DNA from 3 places in the Bradyrhizobium huanghuaihaiense genome. Region 1 is predicted to be linked to each of the others. Evidence: riboswitches for the same ligand, from Rfam matches in the RefSeq annotation. Region 1 holds a riboswitch; each other region holds the start of a gene.
What was found. Region 1 has a riboswitch for cobalamin ahead of metE (5-methyltetrahydropteroyltriglutamate--homocysteine S-methyltransferase). Riboswitches for the same ligand answer to the same signal wherever they lie in the genome.

Region 1 (7,502 bases):
TTGCAGCCCCGCGGGAATTGCGGGTCTCTTCTTACGCGCTTGAAGTGGATGGCCGACTCAGAGCTGAATTCGCAACCAAAGACGGCGCCAAGGCAGGTGGAGCAGAACTAAAGAAGCGTTTTCCCATGCTTCAAATCCGGATCTATGATGCGCAGACGAATGCGCGCGAGGAAATCTAACCGCCGACTCAGTTCGGTTCTCGATGCCTCGGGCACGGCTCCGGGCTGCTCGCCCGTGGCGCTCAAAAAGGACCGGTGGTCGGGGGGTATGCCGGCGGCCGCTAACACCGCCCCATTACCCTATTAACCGGTTTCGTCGCAGCACTCGATCCCGCCTGCCGTCTCGGCCTTGGAATGCTTACGCTCTTGCGGGGGCCAGTCAGTCGCGCGATGGGCGGTTCGCGCGCCGGATCGGGCTTGGGCCCGAGGCATCTGCAGGCCCGGTCCCGTGAAGAATGGCATGGAGAGCTGGTTCCCTCGCAGACGGTGTCCTCTCACTGCGTGGGGTGCGCTGACCAAGCCACTTCTCGCAAGCTGGCACGCGCCGCTGAGCTCGACTCCTCGCAGAAAGGGGCGGAGGTAATCGTGCTCCCATTTTTTCGATGCTGGCTGAAGGCCGCGGGAAAGGCTCGCGACTGTTCAAGGCGTAAACACCCGAGAGTTTAGAGCTGATATGTCTTGCCGTTGCTCTGAGACGTTCGGCCCTACAGGAGCTGCGGCGCGATCTTGCTCTGCGCGATCATTAACCGAGGCCTTTCGCTCCCCCTCTACTCTTCCCGTTCCTTTGGCTCCATGCGAGCGAACCAGGAGCCAGGAGGAAAGCCCGCGATACGCTTGGCAAAGGAGGATTGCGGCTCCCAATCTTGTCCTTCGCTCTTCTCGAAAGTGATGACCCCGTTGTGTGTAAAATAACGCGGCCCTGGGATATTACAGTTCACCACAAGCAAAACGCGCCACAGATCACCTTTCTCGGTCGGCTTGTCATTCTGCTTCGGCAAGTAGTCCACTCCAACAGGGTCAACGATAGTGCAGCGGCCCTGCCGCAGAAGATCGCCGAGCCGGCCTTGCTTGGTCGTCACAAAATTGAAGTTGGTCGTGTCACGCAGAAAGCCAAGATTTGCGTCTTTTTCGCCATCCGAGACTTCACGGGCGATCAAGGAGAGCGCGAAGGCGCGCCAGCCCAATTCCATGGGCTTTGCATAGGTCGACGCAAGTTCAATCGTCCCGTCGAGCGCGATCTTCCAGGTGATAACGTACTGTTCGTCTGATTTATCATCCCGGTGCCTGGTCCACGAGAGGAAAACATGGTCATTTTGGTCAAGTTCAGCGACGCCCCACATTCGAGGGACGAACTGTGCCACCTTCGAGACGTTGGAGATAACTTCTTCTATTGTCTCACCGTCTTGCGCTCGCCACGTTGACTTAACTCTTTCAATAAGGGGGCTGTCGTTGGCGCGAACACTGTTGCTCGTCGCAGCCAGCCCGGCCAGGCAGATCAGGAATCGAGCGAGGCAAAGCCATAGCGCGCGTCTTCCAGACATTTTCTTCATAACCGTCGGCCTATCTGGTCTCATCCACACGTCATTCCAGAGCGGGCAACCTTCAAACTGTTATGCGCGAGCGCAAGAAGTTAGCGGCGACGCGACGGGGCGACCGCCGGTTTCCCGTGCGAGCAGGCGCTCCCCTCTATGTCACGCGCCGCTAACTTCACTGCCACCGACAGCCTCAATTTGCTGTGCTGGACATGCCCAGCAGGAGGACTGGGCATAGCGAGGACGTGCATTCTTCGTGCCAGGTAACAGACGTCAATTCGCAACGGTTTTGTGTCCTCTTTGTCGACTTTCCGACTGGCGCACGTCTCGATGTTTCCATTCAACCTATCCACCCGGGCTTATGCATCCCCGTCGCGGATCGGATATTCGACGGCTCAGCGGAGCGCCTCGGTGCCAAGTTCCTGATGAGAAGTGGCAGCACGTTTGCCATCACTGAACGGTGTGGTTCGCTTATCGTTGCCGGAATGTGGGCTTTCGATCTCTGTCATGCCTTGGGCACATGTGGCGCCATGGTGTCTTTTGCGCTCCTTTCGCGACGTGCGGCGACTCCGGAAGTCGAGAACAGCCTCAGTCAGGTGCGCTTTGTACTCGATGACGAACGACGCGAAGCCGATCTTCACCGTCGAGCATTTGGAATCTGGCCGGCGCCGCAAACCAACGTGCTGGCCGGATATGTTGCTGGCTTCACAGGTGTGTTGGGCCTACGGATCCTGTTGGTCGAGAAGGTGGCTGGTGGCGAACGTGCTCCAAGAACCGCTGGTAAGCCCGGACGCGCAACAACTTCATTCTGCTCGAGGCAGCGGTCCCGACCGCGGAAGCCGCATTTGTTCCTTCCGATCTGGCGTGCGGCCGGCAGACAGCTGTGATCGCCATTCCGATATCGCTGATTTGGAGTGCACTTCTGCATCATCTCAACGATAGAGATGCACGGTCGTTCGCGTCGCAGATGTCGCAGCATCTGCTTGAGACATAATCTGAGAGGTTGACGGAAGACTCCTCTTGCCGATAATCCAAGTCGTCGAGGTTCTCCGGTTTCCATTTGATCCGGAGCTAAGAGGGAAGCCGGTGAAAATGCCGGCGCTGCCCCCGCAACTGTGAGCGGCGAGCCGCTGTCCAACGATGTCACTGAAGCCTGCGCGGCTTCGGGAAGGCCGGACAGCACCGATGACCCGCGAGCCAGGAGACCTGCCCCGACAATATATTCGTCCACGGGCGGGGTGTCCGGTGGTGCGCCAAGCAGCCGTCGCACCGCGCGACTTCCTCTGCCTGCGTCCGCCATGGCCTTTGCCCCCAACATGGGGTTAACGCTATGTCTCTTCTCTCCCTTCCTGTTGCCACGCTCGGAACGCCACGCATCGGTCCAAGGCGCGAGCTCAAACTCGCTCTAGAAAGCTACTGGGCCGGAAAAAGCAGCGAACAGCAGCTGCTCGAGGACGCAGCTGGCCTGCGTGCCGCGAACTGGGCTCGTCAGAAATCTATCGGCGTCACGGTCATTCCATCGAACGATTTCTCGCTGTATGATCAGGTGCTCGACACAAGTTTCATGGTTGGCGCCATCCCGCAGATCTACGCCTCGAAAGCCGAATCCGTTTCGCTCAAGACGTACTTCGCCATGGCCCGCGGTTCACAATGCGACGACCAAGAAGCGAGTTGCGGTCACGGACCGCGCGGATTTGGCGCACCCGTGCAGGAGATGACCAAGTGGTTCGACACCAACTACCACTACCTGGTCCCCAAGTTTCACAGGGGACAGACTTTCAAGCTATGCTCCCGCAAGCCGATCGAGGAGTATGAGGAGGCCAAGGCCCTTGGCTTTCAGACCCGCCCTGTCCTGATCGGGCCGGTCACATTCCTAAAGCTCGGCAAGAGTACCGATTCCACATTCCAGCCACTCTCATTGCTGGATGAACTGATACCGGCCTATATCGAGGTTATGCAGGAATTGGCCAAACGTGGGGCAAATTGGGTTCAGTTCGACGAGCCCTGCCTAGTTCTTGATCTGGATGAGGGGGCGCGAAAATCTTTGCGACATGCCTATAACCGGCTCGCCAAGGAGGGGCCGGCCATCAAGATCATGGTTGCCAGCTATTTCGGCGACCTCGGCGACAATCTGAACACTGCCTTGGGCCTGCCAGTTGCCGGATTGCACCTCGATCTTGTTCGAGCGCCACAGTTGTTGAACCAGATTATCGCTGGCGGCCGAAATGATCTCGTCATGTCGCTCGGTGTCATCGACGGTCGGAACGTATGGCGGTCGAATTTGTTGTCGCTGCACCAGCGGCTCGAACCAGCGATTGCGAAGCTCGGCAAGGATCGTGTACAGATCGCCCCATCCTGCTCGCTGCTTCATGTGCCGGTCGATGTTGAACTCGAGACTCGGCTCGCTTCCGACGTGAAGAGCTGGCTTGCTTTCTCGGTCCAGAAGATGCGGGAGCTTGCGATCCTGGCGCGGGCACTCGCAGGCGACCGGAATGTTGCGCTAGCTCTTGCCGAGTCGGAATGTGCCGCGACTGTTCGCCGGACTTCGCCGAAAATCCGGGATGCCAATGTCGCTGTCCGGATGAGAGCGATCGACCAGACCATGCGTCGCCGCGCGAGCCCATTTGCCCGTCGTGCCGAGATCCAAAGCAATCGTTTCGGACTACCGGCTTTTCCTACCACGACGATAGGATCGTTTCCGCAGACCACAGAGATCCGGAATGCCCGTGCGGCGCATGCGCGAGGTACGATAAGCGACGAGCAATACGACAGGTTCCTCAAGGAGGAGACTGCGCGCGCCGTACGTTGGCAGGAGGACATCGGTCTTGACGTCCTCGTGCACGGCGAGTTCGAGCGCAATGACATGGTGCAGTACTTCGGCGAGCAACTCGCCGGCTTCGCATTTACCAGGAGCGGATGGGTGCAGTCCTACGGCTCGCGCTGCGTCAGGCCACCGATCCTGTTTGGCGATGTAGCGCGACCGAAGCCTATCACCGTGGACTGGTGGCGCTATGCGCAATCACTAACCAGGAAACCGATGAAAGCGATGTTGACCGGGCCTGTGACGATCTTGAACTGGTCCTTTGTTCGCGATGATATTCCCAGAAGCGAGGTCTGCCGCCAGATTGCGCTCGCGATCCGAGACGAAGTCCGCGATCTCGAGAATGCTGGTGCGACCATGATCCAGATCGACGAAGCGGCAGTCCGCGAAGGATTGCCGTTGCGTCGATCGGAGTGGGCGGCTTATCTCGACTGGGCCGTCGATTGCTTCCGCATCTGTTCATCGGGCGTCGCCGATCAAACGCAAATTCATACACATATGTGCTACTCGGAGTTCAACGACATCATCGGTGCGATCGCTGCAATGGACGCGGATGTCATCTCGATCGAGACATCGCGCTCGAAAATGGAACTACTCGACGCGTTCAGGAACTACGATTATCGAAATCAGATCGGGCCGGGCGTGTACGACATCCACTCTCCACGGGTTCCCGAGGCGGGCGAAATGAAGGAGCTGATGGCGTTGGCTCGGACGCGGCTGCAGGATTCGCAGCTCTGGATCAATCCAGACTGCGGCCTGAAGACGCGCAAGTGGGAGGAGGTTCGGCCAGCGCTAGCGAACATGGTCGCTGCCGCCCGCGAACTGCGCGCTGCACTCGATCCGCGAGGCCGTTGATCCGGGCTTCGGCCTCTTCTCGACAAGCTGATCCGTCTGTGATCATTTGCGCGGGAGCCTTGGGAACACAAAAAAGATGCCCGGCCCCGCTTAGCGGGCCGGGCGAAAGTCTGGAAGGAGCGAAGCTGACGCATTCGCGCGGATTTCCATCGGCGGAGGGAGGACAGCCGCCGGTTCGATCACGGCGAGGACATTCTCCGAAAATCTGAGCCGAGTTGAAGCACAAGCTCAGCGCAGCTCAACTATGCTGTGGTATGCGACCGTATAGCCTGAGAGTTAGAAATCTACACCAAGGTTTGTGGCTCATGAGCGCGTCGGCACGATTACGACAGCAGCGAGGGGGCATGCCGGGCGGTCACCGCAGGGCACCAACAGCTAACTTGGTGCGCTTTCCTGCCTGGAACCTTTATGTTCGATCAGCGAGACGTAAGCGCGGCTCCAAGAATCTCGCTAGCTTAGCCAATGCATAAGCGGTTACTATTGATTTGAACCTCTGCTTAAGGCAGTCCTTGATCGACCGGTTCCATCCGATAGTCGGGGTTCGGCTTGGGCGCTGAGGAGCACCCTATCGGCACCGCGGCATCTTCAAGCTCGTGATATCCCCCGCATGGTCCGCTCATCGATCTCAAATAGAAGTTTCTGGACCCGATCACCGGAGTGTCGCCGATGGCTATGACGGCTCCAAGGCGCAATGGGAGGGCATGCTGCACGCCGCATACACGTATGTAGGATCACGATGAAGCAGTCACGCGTCAGGAATGAGCATCGTTTACGATGTGGATCCCATAGCTTGTTGAAATCCAGTCGCGCCAGAACTGCTTGTGGCGATCCACGTCCAGCGCCTTGCTGTTGGTGCTGAACGTACCCGGGTCTGGCAGCGCCTTGCATTTCGCGTGCAGTGAGTAGAACCGGCTGCGGCCGAATGATTCAGAGCGTATGGGGCGGGGCTCAAAGAGTGGGAGTGACTTCGCCGCACCCCGGGCGGCCGCAATCGTCCGTCCTCATCGGTCGGCGGACATGAGAGGCGTCCGTTTCGCGCGATATCATTGCGCAACTACCGGACCTGCGAGGGTTACATTGTGGTGCCGGAACCAGAGCTCAGCTAGGATCGGCCAGGCTGTTTGCGCCGGTGGTCGAGGAAGCGATCATATTGCGCAGAAGGCATTTTGGGGTATGGCACTACGTGGTCGCGAGCAACCCCATTTCTTTGAGCAAGAGGTCCTCTTCCTGCTGTCAAACGGCCGCGATTAATACGGCCCGTCCGTCTCGGCGCCGTGTCACGGGTTGCCGGGCTCGGCGGACGAAAACGCGACCGAACTCCGTGCGGTCTCAGCTTCTTGCTCCAATTGCAGAATATGCCCTCTTAGCGCATCGGAAGTCGCTGCCGCTGTATCGCTAAACAGCGGATCTCCATCATTGGTGAGGGCTGAAGAGATTTCGGTCCAATCCTGAGCCGAGAGAGCCTTCAGGGCGGCGGGAAAGAAATCTCGTTCTTCCCACATCATGTGGTGCCGCTCGCGTATTATAAAGTCGCGTATGATATTGCCGACGTCTTGCCGAAGGAGGTCACGATCCGCGAGGATAGCGTCAATAGCTCGCGCGAAGTGGTGCAAACGGTCGATGACTTCCTGGTGTTCAAGCGCGAGATCGCCGACCATTGCAGCTGCATCCGGATCGCGAGACTTAAGCTTGGAAAAAATCAAGTCTTCCTGTGGATGATGGTACACCTCGGGGTAAACCTCGAAATAGCTGATAATGGCGCGAATGACCTCATAATCCGGGCGGATCCCTTTCTCAAAAATCTCCAATTCGCGTTGAAGAGCGACCAGAAGCAGATCAATGTTGCGATGCTCTCGAAGCAGAAGATCGATGGTCATAGCGGTGCTCCTGGAGGCACAATCTAGGCTGGAAGCGTTTCAGCCATTTGCAAGACTGCCCAAGCCGAATTCGGTGTCCTTCGCTGCGCTGCGATGCGTCCGCGCCTTTCGACGTAAAAAGTAGCGCGCTTCAATTTGAGCTGGCGTAAATCAAGTTAGCCGAAGTGTTGCACGAAGCTCCTGGGCTGCGTCGCTACGCAGCACGACTCGGCCTGAGGTCGGCAGGGCGATCACGCGTCCACGACGATGAGCTTGCCCACGCAAGACGCTGGTCGGATGGCGTCTCGTCTTGTTAAAACTGGCGGCCTGGGCGTGCATGGCGGACCCTATCTTGCGAATGGCGATGGGACGCAGATTGGCTGCTCCTGACGAATTGGGAAATTTGGATGTTTTCCCTAGGTAGAAACCCCTAAGTATT
Region 2 (7,502 bases), 1.7 Mb from region 1:
CGCGCCGTCGCCGCCGGAATTGCGGGCGACGATCCAGGCGATGCCACGGCTCCGCATCATCTCCAGCTCGCCCTCAAGCGTGAACGGTCCGCGCGACACGATCACGTCGGCTGCGAAGGGCAGGGGCGCATCGGGCGGATCGACGAACCGCAGCGTGTAGGCGTGCTGAGGCTTGCTCGCGAATGGCGCGATGTGCTGGCGGCCAATGGCGAGAAAGACGCGCGCAGGCGTCTCGGGCAGCTCTGCGACGGCCGCGTTGACGTCGTCGACCTCGATCCAGTTGTCGCCTTGCGTCCTGTCCCATGGCAGACGTTCGAGCGCGATCAACGGCGTACCGGCTTCGGCGCACGCCGCAACCGCATTGCGGCTCATCTCGGCAGCGAACGGATGCGTCGCGTCGATCACGTGCGTGATGCCTTCGCGGCGAATGTAGTCGGCAAGCCCGCTCACGCCGCCGAAGCCGCCGATGCGGGTCGGCAGCGGCTGGTCGGCGGGCGCGCGGGTGCGGCCGCCATAGGAATAGACGGCATCGATGCGCGCGCGCGCGATCTCCGCTGCGAGCGAGCTCGCATCGGCCGTTCCGCCCAGAATGAGGGCGCGCGTCATGGCTAATTCCTTGGCTGATCCCTGGCTGACAATCATCGGTATCGGTGAAGATGGCCTTGCCGGGCTGTCGGACGCAAGCCGAAACGCACTTGCGCGGGCCGAAACCGTGTTCGGTGGTGAGCGCCACCTCGCGCTTGCAGATGTGGGGAGCCGCGGCCGTTCGTGGCCGGTGCCGTTCGATGCCGATGTCGTGCTGAGCTGCCGCGGCAGGCCGACGGTGGTGCTCGCCTCCGGCGATCCGTTCTGGCATGGCGCCGGCGCGAGCATCGCCGAGAAGCTGCAGGCTGGCGAATGGATCGCGCATTCCGCGCCGTCGACCTTCTCACTTGCGGCCGCGCGGCTGGGCTGGCGACTCGAATCCGCCGTCTGCCTCGGGCTTCACGCCGCGCCTTTCGAGCGCCTCGTGCCGCATCTGGCGCGAGGGGCGCGCATCATCTGCCTCGTGCGCGATGGGAAGGCGGCGGGTGATCTTGCAAAATGGTTGAGCGAGCGCGGTTGGGGAGTCTCGGCCTTCTGGATGCTCGCTGCGCTGGGCGGGCCGCGCGAGAGCATCAGGGAATATCGCGCCGACGGCTTTGCCGGCGATCTCACAGGAAACCTGGTTGTAGTCGCACTTGAAGCGAAGGGAGCTCAGGGCATCCCCCGCAGCACGGGACTGTCAGACGATCTCTTCATCCATGACGGCCAGATCACCAAGCGACCCGTGCGCGCGCTGGCGCTCTCGACGCTGGCGCCGCGTCCCGGCGAGCGGCTATGGGATATCGGCGCCGGATCGGGCTCGATCTCGGTGGAGTGGGCGCTGTGTGGTGGGACGGCGACTGCGGTGGAAGCGCGCGAGGATCGCGCGGCGAATATCCGCAAGAATGCGGCTGCGTTCGGACTGGCGCATCGCATCACCATTGTTGAGGGGAAAGCGCCCGGAGCTCTCGCTGCGCTGGACGCGCCGGACGCCGTCTTCATCGGCGGCGGTCTCGATAGCGCGATGTTCGACGTCATCTGGTCGCGGCTGGCACCGGGGGCACGCCTGGTTACGCATGCGGTGACGCTGGAGACGGAAGCGCTGCTCGGCGAGCTGCATCAGCGCCATGGCGGCGAGTTGATGCAGGTCGAGATCGCGCATGCTGCGCCGCTCGGCCGCTATCGCTCTTGGGAAGCGGCACGCCCGGTGGTGCAGTGGAGTGCGGTCCGATGAAGGTCGCTGGGCTCGGATTCAGAAAGGATGTCACACTGGCTTCGCTCGGCGAGGCGCTGCTGGCTGCCGGCGGCCCCGAAGGGCTCGCGGCGGTGGCAACTGTCAGCGACAAGGCCGACGCGGAGGCGCTGAAGCAACTCGCACGTGAGTGCGGTGTGCCGATCAGGGCCGTTCCAGCCGAGACACTGGCCGGCATCGACACGCTTACGCAATCGAAGCTCATCGCAGAGAAGTTCGGCACGGGATCGCTTGCCGAAGCTGCGGCGCTCGCGGCGGCGGGCCCTCGCGCGAGATTGATTGCGTCGCGCTCGGTCTCGCAGGACCACACAGCCACTGCCGCAATCGCGGAAGGAGACGGCCCATGACCGTGCATTTCATCGGCGCCGGGCCGGGCGCAGCCGATCTTCTCACCTTGCGCGGCCGCGACCTTATCGCGGCCTGTCCGGTCTGTCTCTATGCCGGCTCGCTGGTGCCCGAAGGCATCCTTGCGCATTGCCCACCCGGCGCGCGCATCGTCAACACCGCGCCGCTGTCGCTCGACGAAATCGTCGCGGAGATCGCTGCCGCGCATGCGGAGGGCAAGGACGTCGCGCGGCTGCATTCCGGCGACCTCTCGATCTGGTCGGCGATGAGCGAGCAGCTCCGCCGCCTGCGCGCACTCGGCATTCCCTATTCGGTGACGCCCGGCGTTCCCTCGTTCTCCGCTGCAGCGGCAGCGCTGGAAACGGAGCTGACGCTGCCCGGCCTCGCCCAGACCGTGGTGCTGACGCGCACGCCGGGCCGCGCCAGCGCGATGCCTGAAGGCGAGAAGCTCGCCGCGTTCGCCGCGACCGGCGCGGTGCTTGCGATCCATCTCTCGATCCATCTGCTCGACCAGGTCGTCACCGAGCTCACGCCGCATTACGGCGCGGATTGCCCGGTTGCGATCGTCTGGCGTGCGAGCTGGCCGGATCAGCGCATCGTGCGCGCAACGTTGGCAACACTCGATTCTGCCGTGGGTGTCGAGATGGAGCGCACCGCGCTGATCCTGGTCGGCAGGACGCTGGGTGCGGCGGATTTCGACGAGAGCCGCCTCTACGCCGCCGATTACGACCGCCGCTATCGCCCCGTGGGCGCCGAACCGCGCTTTCCGGAGGCCTCCTGATGCCGGCAGGGCTCGTCATCTCCGCACCTGCCTCCGGCGTCGGCAAGACCACGCTGACGCTGGCGCTCGCGCGCGCCTGGCGCAATCATGGTCTCAAGGTGCAGTGCTTCAAGAGCGGGCCGGATTATATCGATCCCGCGTTCCACGCGGCCGCCACGGGACGCGCCTCCGTCAATGTCGACAGCTGGGCGATGGACCGCGCGACGATCGCGCATCTCGTCAGCCGCGGCGCGGACGCCGACATTGTCCTCGCCGAAGGCTCGATGGGCCTGTTCGACGGCGTCGCCACGCGCGGCGTGTCCGGCACCGGTGCTTCGGCCGACATCGCGGAGATGCTGGGCTGGCCGGTGGTGCTGGTGATCGATCCCTCGGGGCAGGCGCAGACCGCGGCGGCGATCGCCGCGGGCCTTCGCGACTATCGCCCGGGCGTGCGCCTTGCCGGCGTCGTGCTCAATCGCGTTGCCAGCCCGCGCCACGAAGACCTCGTACGGCGCGCGCTGAACGATGCCGGCATCGCCGTGTTCGGCGCGTTGCCGCGTCACGCCGAGATCAGCCTGCCGAAGCGGCATCTCGGCCTGGTGCAGGCGGAGGAGCAGGCGGAGATCGGCAAGCTGATCGATGAGGCCGCGCGCTTCGTCGCCGAACATGTCGATCTCGATGCGGTGCTGCGCTTCGCTGCCAGCTGGTCGCCGCAACCTGCAACGAATGGGTTGAACGTGACGCCGCCCGGGCAGCGCATTGCGCTGGCACGCGACGCCGCGTTCTCCTTCGTCTATCCGCATATGCTGGAAGCCTGGCGTGCGGCCGGCGCCGAGATCACGACATTCTCGCCGCTTGCCGATGAAGTGCCCGACGCGAACGCCGACGTCTGCTGGCTTCCGGGCGGCTATCCCGAGCTTCATGCCGGAAAGATCGCAGCCAATACACGCTTCCGCAGCGGCTTGCGCGCGTTCGCCGAGACGCGGCCGGTGCACGGCGAGTGCGGAGGCTATATGGTGCTGGGCGCAGGCCTCACCGATGCCGACGGTGTCCGTCATGAGATGGCGGGCCTGCTCGGCCTGGAGACCAGCTTTGCCAAGCGCCGCATGCATCTGGGCTATCGTCTCGCCGCGCTGGCGGCGCCGATGCCGGGGCATCAGGCGGGCGCGCGCCTGCGCGGCCATGAGTTCCACTATTCGACCATCCTTGCCCAGCCCGATACGCCACTGGCGGTCGTGCATGATGCAACGGGCGCGGTCATCGCCGAGACCGGCTCGCAGCGCGGCCGTGCCACCGGCACATTCTTCCATCTGATCGCGGAGGACCGGTGAGCGGTTTTGTTTCCTTCGTCTCCGCCGGTCCCGGCGATCCCGAGCTCCTCACAGTGAAGGGCGCCACGCGGCTGCGCGAGGCCGACGTCGTGCTCTATGACGACCTTGCGTCCGGCGCGATCCTCGATCTCGCCCGGCCCGGGGCCAATCTCGTTGCGGTGGGGAAGCGGGCGGGGCGCCCCTCGACCAAGCAGCACCACGTCAATCGCCTCTTGGTCGACTACGCCGCAACCGGCGCACGCGTGGTGCGGCTGAAGTCCGGCGATGCCGGTATTTTCGGTCGACTCGAGGAGGAGATCGAGACGCTGCGCGAGGCCGGCATCGGCTACGAGATCGTTCCCGGCGTGACCTCGGCCTGCGTCGCCGCAGCGCAGGCAGGAATCCCGCTGACCCGACGCCACACCTCGCGCCGGGTGCAGTTCGTCACCGGGGCCGATGTCACCGGCGAGCTGCCGCCCAACCTGAACTGGGCGGCGCTGGCCGACCCTGAAGCGACCACCGTGGTCTATATGGGCCGGCGGACCTTTCCAGCGCTTGCCGCAAAATTGATCGCGCATGGCCTCGCCCCATCCACCCCGGCGCTGTTCGCCGAATCCCTCGGCCGACCTGACGAACGGCTGGTCCGCACCACGATTGCCGAGCTTGCCGAGCAGCTTGCACGGGGCGGGGCGGCTTCGACGGCCGCCGTGATCCTGTTCGGCGCGCTGGCAGGGGAATATCCGTCATGACCGCCACTGCCGCCGTTCGCCCCTTGACGCCCGCAATGCGAAAGGGGCACACAGGAGAGGCATGGTGCTCGACGCGGCGCAAAGCGCCGGAGCATAATCGGGAATGGGGATGGGCGGACCCAGTTGCGGCGCCCAAAACCCCAGCCGCCCCCGCGACTGTAAGCGGTGAGGGGCTCCGATCAGCCACTGGGCCGCGAGGTCCGGGAAGGCCGGAGAACCCAGTGAACCGCGAGCCAGGAGACCGGCCGTGCATGTTTTGAGGCCAAGGCCGTCGGGTGTGACGGCAGGAAGGAACTGAGCCATGCATATCGAACCCGGCGTCGTGACGGGCGCCAAGCTCGTGTTGAGTTACGCAACCGGCATCGCCGCAGGCGGCGTTGCCTTGAAGCTCGCGGCCGAGACCGTGCGCGAGCAGGGCATCACGTCGTTCGCGGCGCGAACGCTGGCGACCACCGGCCTCGTCTTCACTTTCTTCGAGATCCTGCCGCACTTCCCGGTCGGCGTGTCCGAGGTGCACTTCATTCTCGGCTCGACCCTGTTCCTGCTGTTTGGCGCTGCGCCCGCAGCTTTCGGCCTCGCATTGGGCCTGCTGCTTCAAGGCGTGCTCTTCGAGCCGGCAGACCTGCCGCAATACGGCATGAACGTCACCACGCTGCTGGTGCCGCTGTTCGCGATCCAGGCGATCGCCACGCGGATCATTTCGCGCAACACCGCCTATGTCGACCTCAGGTATCGCCAGGCGCTGGCGCTCTCGACCACCTATCAGGCCGGCGTGATCGCCTGGGTGGCGTTCTGGGCGCTCTACGGCTCCGGCTTCGCCATGAGCAACCTCGCCAACATCGCGACCTTCGCGGCCTCCTACGCGCTCGTCATCGTGATCGAGCCGCTGGCCGATCTCGCTGTGCTGGCGCTGGCGAAGTCGTTGCGCGGTGTCACCGCACCCGGCCTCGTCACTCCGCGCCTGCACAACGCGGCTTAAGAGACAAGGGGCGGCCGTCATGGCCGCCCCGTACGCCCGATGCTCACGCTCTCCCTGATAGGCATCGGTTGCGGCGATCCCGAGCAGCTCACGCGCGCCGCGACCCGCGCCATCAACGCGGCCGATCTCGTCCTGATTCCGCGCAAGGGAAGCGCCAAGTCCGATCTCGCCGATCTCAGGCGCACGATCTGCACGGACGTGCTGACCAACGACAAGACACGCATCGCCGAGTTCGACCTGCCGGTGCGCGACGCCACCGAGGCCGACTACCGCAGGGGTGTGGACGATTGGCACGATGCCGTCGCCGCCGCATGGTCGCAGACCATCGCGAGCCATCTTGGCGACGAAGGCAAGGTCGCGCTGCTGATCTGGGGCGATCCCTCGCTCTACGATTCTTCGCTGCGCATTGCACGGCGGCTCAATCCCTTGCCGATGATAGAAGTCGTGCCCGGCATCACCTCGATCCAGGCGCTGTGCGCGGCGCATGCGCTGCCGCTCAACGACATCGGCGAGCCTTTTCTCGTCACGACTGGCCGTCGCTTGCGCGAGGGCGGCTGGCCGCAGGGCGTCGACACGGTGGTCGTGATGCTCGACGGCGGCACCGCATTCCATTCGCTCGATCCGGCAGGCCTGCATATCTGGTGGGGCGCCTATCTCGGCATGCCCGACCAGATCATCATGTCCGGCGCGCTCACTGAGGTCGGCCCGCGCATCGTCGCCCTGCGGCAGGAGGCACGCGAGCGGCATGGCTGGATCATGGACAGCTACATTCTCAAGCGCAGGCCGTAAGCGAGGCAGCATGCTCCCCGACTGGGTCACCCAGGAATGCCCCGAGATCTCCGCCGCCCATCGCGACGCGGCGATCGCGCGTCAGGCGCAACTGACAAAACCGACCGGCGCACTCGGCCGGCTCGAGCAGCTCGCAATCGAGCTTGCCGGCCTGCAAGCGACGGAGCAACCGCGTGCCGGGCGGGTGCCCATCATCATCTTCGCCGGCGATCACGGCATCGTCGCGCAGGGCGTGTCGGCCTATCCGCAAGGAGTCACCATCGCGATGATGGCGAATTTTGCCTCCGGTGGCGCCGCGATCTCGGTGCTGGCGCGCGAGCTGGGCTCAAACCTGGAAGTCGTCGACGCCGGCACGCTGGCGCAGGAGGCGATGCCTGATATCATCACCGACAAGCCGCGCAATGGCACTCGCGATTTCAGCGTCGAGGCTGCGCTCACGCCCGCGGAATTGGCCTTCGCCTTCGAAGCCGGCCAGCGCGCGGTGGCGCGTGCCGAGGCCAGCCGGCCCGACCTCCTGATCTTCGGCGAGATGGGCATCGGCAACACCACGACCTCCGCGGCGATCGCCGCGAGCCTGCTCGGCATCAGCGCCGAGGAGATCGCGGGCAGCGGCACCGGCGTCGATGCGGCCGGTCGCGCGCACAAGGCGCGCGTGATCGATGCGGCGATCGCGCGTCATGGCGTTGCGGGCGCGCCGCCCGACAAGATCCTGTGTGCCGTCGGCGGTCTCGAGATCGCCGCGATCGCGGGCGCC
Region 3 (7,502 bases), 1.7 Mb from region 1:
ACGAATGTGGGCTTTGCGGGCGCGATGGTGGTGGCGATGGCAGTGGATGCCCTTTTGGGCTGGCCGTCATGGGTGTTCGCCCGGATCGGTCACCCCGTGACGTGGCTGGGCAAATTGATCGGCGCGATCGATACCGGCTGGAATCGCTCCTCCGATCCGCCGGCACTTCGGCGCGCTGCGGGTATTGCGGGAGCACCTTTGGTGATTGTGCTCTCCGTCGCGCTCGGCTGGATGCTTCAGTCTTTGCTTGCTTCGGGCTGGATCCAGATCGTGCTGGTGGGCGTGCTCGCCTGGCCGCTGATCGCGCTGCGCTCGCTCCATGATCACGTTGCCGCCGTTGCCGTGCCTTTGCAGGCAGGCGACATCGCCGCAGCACGCGAGGCGGTCTCGCGCATCGTCGGCCGCGATCCCGCGGCGCTCGATGAAGCCGGCATCGCGCGCGCAGCGATCGAGAGCCTTGCCGAGAACGCCTCCGATGGCATCGTAGCGCCGGTGTTCTGGGGCGCGCTGTTCGGCCTGCCCGGTATTCTCGGCTACAAGGCCATCAACACGCTGGATTCCATGATCGGCCATCGCAGCGAGCGGCACGAAGCTTTCGGCTGGGCCGCGGCGCGCATCGACGATGTCGCCAATTTCATTCCGGCGCGGCTGACAGGGTTTCTGTTCGTGCTGCTCGCGCCAAGGCGACCCGAGGCGTTGTCGTGCATGACGCGCGATGCGCGTCGCCATCGCTCGCCCAACGCCGGCTGGCCGGAAGCGGCGATGGCGGGCGCGCTTGGCGTGCGGCTCAGCGGCCCCCGCATCTATCATGGCAGCGTCACGAAGGAGCCCTGGCTCAACGACGGCGCGCGCGATCCGCATCCCGCCGACATCGGCGAGGGGCTGAACGTCTACCGCCGCGCCATGCTGCTGCTCGCAGGCCTGCTTGCGATCCTGGCCTTCGCGTGAAAGAACGGAGCATGCGCGAGCACGGTGGAAATCTCGATCTGGCCCAGCAGCGTTTCGGCGGCCGCGCCGAGGACTGGATCGACCTGTCGACGGGGATCAACCGGGTGCCTTATCCGGTGGGCGAGGTGAGCATGCGCGCCTGGAGCGCGCTGCCGTCGCGTGCCGAGATCGATGCGTTGCATCAGGCCGCGCGGCACGCCTACCGCACGAGCGCACCGGTCGTCGCAATGGGCGGCGCGCAAGCCGCCATTCAACTATTGCCGCAAGTCGCGCCGTGTGGCCGCGCCCGCATTCTCGCGCCGACCTACAATGAATACGCCGGAGTCCTCTCGGCTGCGGGCTGGGATGTCCAGGAGGTCAGAGACCTTCAGGCATTGGCAGGCGCGGACCTCGCCATCATCGTCAATCCCAACAATCCGGACGGCCGGTGCTACGCGCCGAATGATTTGCTTGCACTGCTGCCGCGCGTCGGCCGTCTCGTCGTTGACGAGAGTTTTGCCGATGCCGTTCCTAATCTGTCGCTTGCGTCGGTCGCGGATCGGCCGGGACTGCTGATCCTGCGCTCGTTCGGAAAGTTTTATGGCCTTGCTGGTCTGCGGCTTGGGTTCGCGATCGGCAATGGAGCCGACGTCGGCAAGCTCGCGGCGGCCTCGGGCCCATGGCCGATCTCTGGAGCTGCGATTGCGATCGGCTGCCGCGCCTTGCGCGACGATGCCTGGGCTGAGGCCACCTCGGCGCGTCTCGCACGCGACTGCTTACGGCTCGACGCGATGGTGCAGTCGCAAGGCTGGGCGCTGATGGGCGGCACGCCGCTGTTTCGTCTCTACGAGACGCCCGACGCGCTGGCCGCGCAGGAGAAGCTGGCGCGCGGCCAGATCTGGTCGCGGGTGTTCGCGAAAGAGCCGACATGGCTGCGGCTCGGGCTCCCCGGCAGCGAACCCGAATGGTCGCGCCTTGCCGAGGTTCTAGCGCGCTAGCGCCAGCAGGCCTTCGACGTCGAGATGCTTTTCAATGTGGTCGGCGAGGGCCTCGAGTGCGCTCTCGACCCTGATGTGATAGGGCTCGTCGCCCGCGGGAATATCGAGCTTCGCCAGATACGCCTTGCGGAAATCATCCGACGTGAACAGGCCGTGCAGATAGCTGCCCTGCACGCGGCCATCCCTGGAGATCGCGCCTTCCGGCTCGCCGTTCAGTTTCGCGAACGGACGGGCGCGATCGGGCCCGTCGGTGCGACCGATATGGATTTCGTAGGCCTCGATCGGCTGATCGGTCGCGGCGTGTACGGCCGCGACACGCGTCAGCGTCTTCTGCGGGCTCATCACTGTCTCGATGTCCAGAAGTCCAAGCCCCGGTGTGTCGCCTGCTGAACCTTCGATGCCTTCAGGGTCGGCGACGCTGTGCCCGAGCATCTGATAGCCGCCGCAGAGGCCAAGCACATAGCCGCCGCGGCGGTGATGCGCGAGCAGATCGATGTCCCAACCCTGCGCGCGCAGGAAGGCGAGATCGCCGCGGGTGGATTTTGAGCCGGGAATGATCACGAGCCTGACGTCGCCGGGGATCGCTTCGCCCGGACGGACCATGACGAGATCGACGTTCGCCTCGAGCTTGAGCGGATCGAGATCGTCGAAATTGGCAATCCGCGACAGCGCGAGGCACGCGATCTTGCACTGGCCGGGCTTGCGCGCGTCGCTGAGGCCCAGCGCGTCCTCGGCCGGCAACTCGCCGGCGCGCGCGAACCAGGGCAGCACGCCGAGGCCGCGCCACGACGTTTTCTGCTCGATCAGCCTGTAGCCGTCGTCGAACAGCGTGGGATCGCCGCGGAACTTGTTGATGACAAAGCCCTGGATCATCGCGGCATCATCAGGGTCGATCACCGTCTTGATGCCGACGAGCTGGGCGATGACGCCGCCGCGGTCGATGTCGCCGACCAGCACGACCGGAACGTCGGCCTTGCGTGCAAACCCCATATTGGCGATGTCGGCCTTGCGCAGGTTCACCTCGGCCGGACTGCCGGCGCCTTCGACCAGCACCAGATCAGAGCGCGCCTTGAGCCGCTCGAAACTCTCGAGCACCGCGCCCATCAGCGACGGCTTCATCGCCGCATATTCGCGCGCGCGCGCGGTGGCGATGCGCTTTCCCTGCACGACGACCTGCGCGCCGACATCGGTCTCGGGCTTGAGCAGCACCGGGTTCATGTCGGTGTGCGGCTCGACGCCGGCGGCGAGCGCCTGCAGCGCCTGGGCGCGGCCGATCTCGCCGCCATCGACGGTGACGGCCGCGTTGTTCGACATGTTCTGCGGCTTGAACGGGAGCACACGCAGGCCGCGCCGCGTGAAGGCGCGCGCAAGACCGGCGACGATGAGCGACTTGCCCACGTCCGAGCCGGCCCCCTGGATCATCAATGCGCGCGCCATCGAATTCAGAACTCGACGCCGGCCTGCGCCTTGATGCCGGAACGGAACGGATGTTTCACCAGCGTCATCTCGGTGACGAGGTCGGCGATCTCGATCAGCTCGTCCTTGGCGTTGCGTCCGGTGAGCACGACATGCGTCATCTCAGGCTTCTGCGTCGTCAGGAACTCGACCACCTCGGCGATGTCGAGATAGTCGTAGCGCAGCGCGATGTTGATCTCGTCGAGCACGACCATGCGCAAATTCGGATCGAGGATCAGCTCCTTGGCCTTCTCCCAGCCGGCGCGCGCGGCGGCGATGTCGCGGGCGCGGTCCTGCGTCTCCCAGGTGAAACCTTCGCCCATGGCGTGGAACTGGCAGAGCTCGCCGAAATGGCCGGTGAGCAGGCGGCGTTCGCCGGTATCCCAGGCGCCCTTGATGAACTGCACCACCGCGCAAGGGAAGCCATGGGCGACGCAGCGGACGATCATGCCGAAGGCGGAGGAGGATTTGCCCTTGCCCGCGCCGGTATGGACGATGATCAGGCCCTTTTCGCCGCTCTTGGTCGCCATGATCTTGTCGCGGGCGGCCTTCTTCTTCGCCATTTTCTGGGCGTGCCGGGCGTCGGTTTCATCGGCCGTCTGGCTATCCGGTTCAGGCGTCATCTGACGGGGTCCTTCGGCTTGACAAGAGGCGGCCGGGGGCAAATGGTGGCCCGGCGTTGGTTCCTGTCCTATGACAGGCGAAGAGGGAATGCGATAGGGTCCGAATCGGCAAGATTTGGGTCCAAAATGCAGCCGCCCCCGCGACCGTGACCGGAGAGATGCCCGAAGCCACTGATTCCCACCGGAATCGGGAAGGCGGGGATCGAAGGGCAAAACCCTGCTCCGCAAGCCGGGAGACCTGCCAGCGCGGACGAGTTTTGGACCGGCGGACGGGGTGTTCCGCGACGGGGAAGCGGGCCTTCAGGAGAATGGTCCGTGCGCCTCTTCGCTTCCCGCTGTTTATCTGGAAGAGGCGATGACCGTCACACTTCACGTCTGCATCACCTGCCGCGCCGGCCAGACGCTTGGCGAGGGCGAGACGACACCCGGCAAGCGCCTGCATGGCGCGATCCTCGAAGCGGGCGTGCCCGAGGGCGTCAATGTGGTTCCCGTCGAATGCCTGTCGGCCTGCAGCCAGGGCTGCTCGGTCGCGCTCAGCGCTCCCGGCCGCTGGTCCTATGTCTATGGGCGCCTGTCGGATGCGAATGCGCAGGACGTCGTCGCGGGCGCCGCGGCCTATGCGGCCGCGCCCGACGGCCTCGTGCCCTGGCGCAGCCGCCCCGAGATCTTCCGCAAGCAGTCGCTTGCCCGCATTCCCCCCATTGCCGTGTTGCCGGAGGCCGCCGAATGAACTCGCTCGCAAAAGTCCCTGTCACGGTGGTCACGGGCTTCCTCGGCTCCGGCAAGACAACGCTGATCCAGCATCTGCTCAGCAATGCCAACGGCAAGAAGCTCGCGGTGCTCGTCAACGAGTTCGGCAGCGAGGGTGTCGACGGCGAGATCCTGAAATCCTGCGCCGACGCCAATTGCCCCGAGGAGAACATCGTCGAGCTCGCCAATGGCTGCATCTGCTGCACCGTCGCCGACGATTTCATCCCGACCATGGAGCAATTGCTGGCGCGTCCCGTACGGCCCGATCACATCCTGATCGAGACGTCGGGCCTGGCGCTGCCCAAGCCGCTGCTGAAGGCGTTCGACTGGCCTGAAATCCGCTCGCGCATCACGGTCGATGGCGTGATTGCGCTGGCTGATGCCGAAGCCGTTGCCGCCGGCCGCTTCGCGCCCGATCCGGATGCGGTCGAGGCGCAGCGCGCAGCAGACGAGAATCTCGATCACGAGACGCCGCTGTCGGAAGTGTTCGAGGACCAGATCGCCTGCGCCGACATCGTGCTGCTGACCAAGGCCGATCTGGCCGGCAGCGCCGGAATTGAAGCCGCCAAGGCCGCGATCACTGCCGAGATGCCGCGCCGCGTGCCGATGTTGCCCGTCACGGACGGTGCGATCGATGCGCGCGTCATCCTCGGTCTGGGCGCTGCCGCCGAGAACGATCTCGCCGCGCGTCCATCGCATCATGATGGCGAGGAGGAGCACGAGCATGATGATTTCGCATCCGTCGTGATCGATCTTCCTGAGGTTGCCGATATCGAAGCGCTGGTCGCATCGGTGCAGCGCTTGGCGCGCGAGCAGAATGTGCTGCGCGCCAAAGGCTACATCGCCGTCGCCGGCAAGCCGATGCGCCTGCTGCTGCAGGCGGTGGGCGAGCGCGTGCGCCACCAGTTCGACAAGCCCTGGGGCGCGGGTCTCAGGCAGTCCAAGCTCGTCGTGATCGGCGAGCATGGCGACATCGACGAGGCCGCGATCAGGTCAGGACTCGGCATCTGATGCACGTCGTCTTCCGCGAGAGCCGCGGTCTGGAGGAGACCGCGACGCCAAGAGACATCGGCCAGGACCCGGCCGATCTCGTGGTGCTCTCGTACTCGGATTCCGATCTTGCCGCGTTCGCGGCCGGCTGGCGGCGTGGCCGCGACAGCCTGCCGTCGCTGCGGCTCGCCAATCTCGCGGAACTACGACATCCACTCTCGGTCGACACCTATATCGAGCGCACGCTGTCGCAGGCGCGCGGAATCCTGGTGCGCCTGATCGGCGGCGAGTCCTACTGGCAGTACGGGCTCGCAGCGCTGCAGCAACTTGCGAAGGATCGCAACATCGTGCTGGCCGTGCTGCCGGCCGACGGTCGCGACGACACGCGGCTCGATGCGTATTCGACCTTGCCGGTGTCCACGCTGCGCCGGCTCAAGGTGCTCTGCGACACCGGCGGCCCGGTCGCGGCGCAAGCGGCGATCGCGCAGCTCGCGCTCGCGTCGGGGCTTTATGCGGGCCCGGTCGTCGGCGAGATGACGGTGCCCGAGATGGGCTTCTACGATCCTGCGCGCGGTGTCATCCCGGCGCCGGTCGCGGCGGAGGGAAAGCCGCGCGCGCTGGTGACGTTCTATCGCTCCTATCTCACCGCTGCCGATACCGGCCCTGTCGATGCGCTCATCGCGGCGTTGCGCGACAAGGGTATTGACGCGCATGGCGTGTTCGTCACCTCGCTGAAGGCCGCGGGCGTTGCCGATTGGCTGCGCGCGCATCTCGCGCAAAATCCGGCGGCCGCGATCGTCAATGCGACGGCGTTTTCCGCGGTTGGCGACGACGGCACCACGCCATTCGAGGCCGCATCCTGCCCGGTGTTCCAGGTCGCGCTCTCCACGGCGCGGCGCGAGGACTGGGCGGAATCGCTGCGCGGCCTTTCGCCCGGCGATCTCGCGATGCATGTGGTGCTGCCCGAGGTCGATGGCCGCGTTTTCGCGGGCGTGGTGAGCTTCAAGTCGGCTGCGGAGCGCGATCCCGATTTGCAGTTCTCGCATCTGGCGCACAGGCCCGACCAGGAGCGCGCAACGGCCGTCGCCGCGCGTGTCGCGGCCTGGTGGCAGCTGGCGGTGAAACCGGCCGGCCAGAAGCGCGTGGCGATCGTCCTCTCGAACTATCCGGGCCGTCCGCACCAGATCGCACATGCGGTTGGTCTCGATGCACTGGCGTCAGTTGAGGCATTGGTGTCAGATCTCGCGGAGGCCGGATTCAATGTCGCGCCGGTTCATGCACTCGGCGAGACGCTGCTCAAGCAGCAATTGACCTGGAGCGTTGCGGAGTACCGCGCAGCGTTATCGCGCCTGCCGCAATCGCTGCAGGACGATCTCGCGCAAGCCTGGGGCGCGCCGGAGACTGATCCAAGCTGCCGCGAAGGCGCGTTTCATTTCGCGGCCATCACTTGCGGCAACTCGATCATCGCGGTCCAGCCGGAGCGCGGCGATGCGGCAACGCGCGATGCCGACTATCACGATCTCGCCCGCACGCCGCGCCATGCCTATGTCGCGTTCTATCTGTGGCTTCGGCAACAGAGCTGCGATGCCGTCGTGCACATGGGGGCGCATGGTACGCTGGAATGGCTGCCCGGAAAATCCGTCGCGCTGTCATCGGGCTGCTGGCCGGAAGCCTTGATCGGCGATCTCCCCGTCATCTATCCCTTCATCGTCAACGATCCCGGCGAGGCCGCACAGGCCAAGCGGCGCCTGGGGGCCGT

Region 2: it holds a riboswitch for cobalamin, as region 1 does, so the genes downstream of both, N2603_RS29450 (energy-coupling factor ABC transporter permease) here and metE (5-methyltetrahydropteroyltriglutamate--homocysteine S-methyltransferase) in region 1, are expected to answer to the same signal.
Region 3: it holds a riboswitch for cobalamin, as region 1 does, so the genes downstream of both, N2603_RS29515 (DUF1636 family protein) here and metE (5-methyltetrahydropteroyltriglutamate--homocysteine S-methyltransferase) in region 1, are expected to answer to the same signal.

What each region holds. Positions count from the first base shown of each region.
Region 1 covers NZ_CP104172.1:7,918,974-7,926,475, reverse strand. The annotation lists gene N2603_RS37390 (hypothetical protein) at 1-179, shown strand, start outside; gene N2603_RS37385 (nodulate formation efficiency C protein) at 767-1,549, opposite strand; cobalamin riboswitch at 2,557-2,759, shown strand; gene metE (5-methyltetrahydropteroyltriglutamate--homocysteine S-methyltransferase) at 2,862-5,207, shown strand; gene N2603_RS37375 (hemerythrin domain-containing protein) at 6,485-7,084, opposite strand.
Region 2 covers NZ_CP104172.1:6,212,454-6,219,955, reverse strand. The annotation lists gene N2603_RS29480 (cobalt-precorrin-6A reductase) at 1-606, opposite strand, end outside; gene cbiT (precorrin-6Y C5,15-methyltransferase (decarboxylating) subunit CbiT) at 617-1,798, shown strand; gene N2603_RS29470 (cobalamin biosynthesis protein) at 1,795-2,163, shown strand; gene cobM (precorrin-4 C(11)-methyltransferase) at 2,160-2,942, shown strand; gene N2603_RS29460 (cobyrinic acid a,c-diamide synthase CobB) at 2,942-4,252, shown strand; gene cobA (uroporphyrinogen-III C-methyltransferase) at 4,249-4,980, shown strand; cobalamin riboswitch at 5,026-5,244, shown strand; gene N2603_RS29450 (energy-coupling factor ABC transporter permease) at 5,282-5,959, shown strand; gene cobF (precorrin-6A synthase (deacetylating)) at 5,999-6,748, shown strand; gene cobT (nicotinate-nucleotide--dimethylbenzimidazole phosphoribosyltransferase) at 6,759-7,502, shown strand, end outside.
Region 3 covers NZ_CP104172.1:6,224,836-6,232,337, reverse strand. The annotation lists gene cbiB (adenosylcobinamide-phosphate synthase CbiB) at 7-948, shown strand; gene cobD (threonine-phosphate decarboxylase CobD) at 960-1,925, shown strand; gene N2603_RS29525 (cobyric acid synthase) at 1,914-3,362, opposite strand; gene cobO (cob(I)yrinic acid a,c-diamide adenosyltransferase) at 3,368-4,003, opposite strand; cobalamin riboswitch at 4,044-4,263, shown strand; gene N2603_RS29515 (DUF1636 family protein) at 4,359-4,733, shown strand; gene cobW (cobalamin biosynthesis protein CobW) at 4,730-5,764, shown strand; gene cobN (cobaltochelatase subunit CobN) at 5,764-7,502, shown strand, end outside.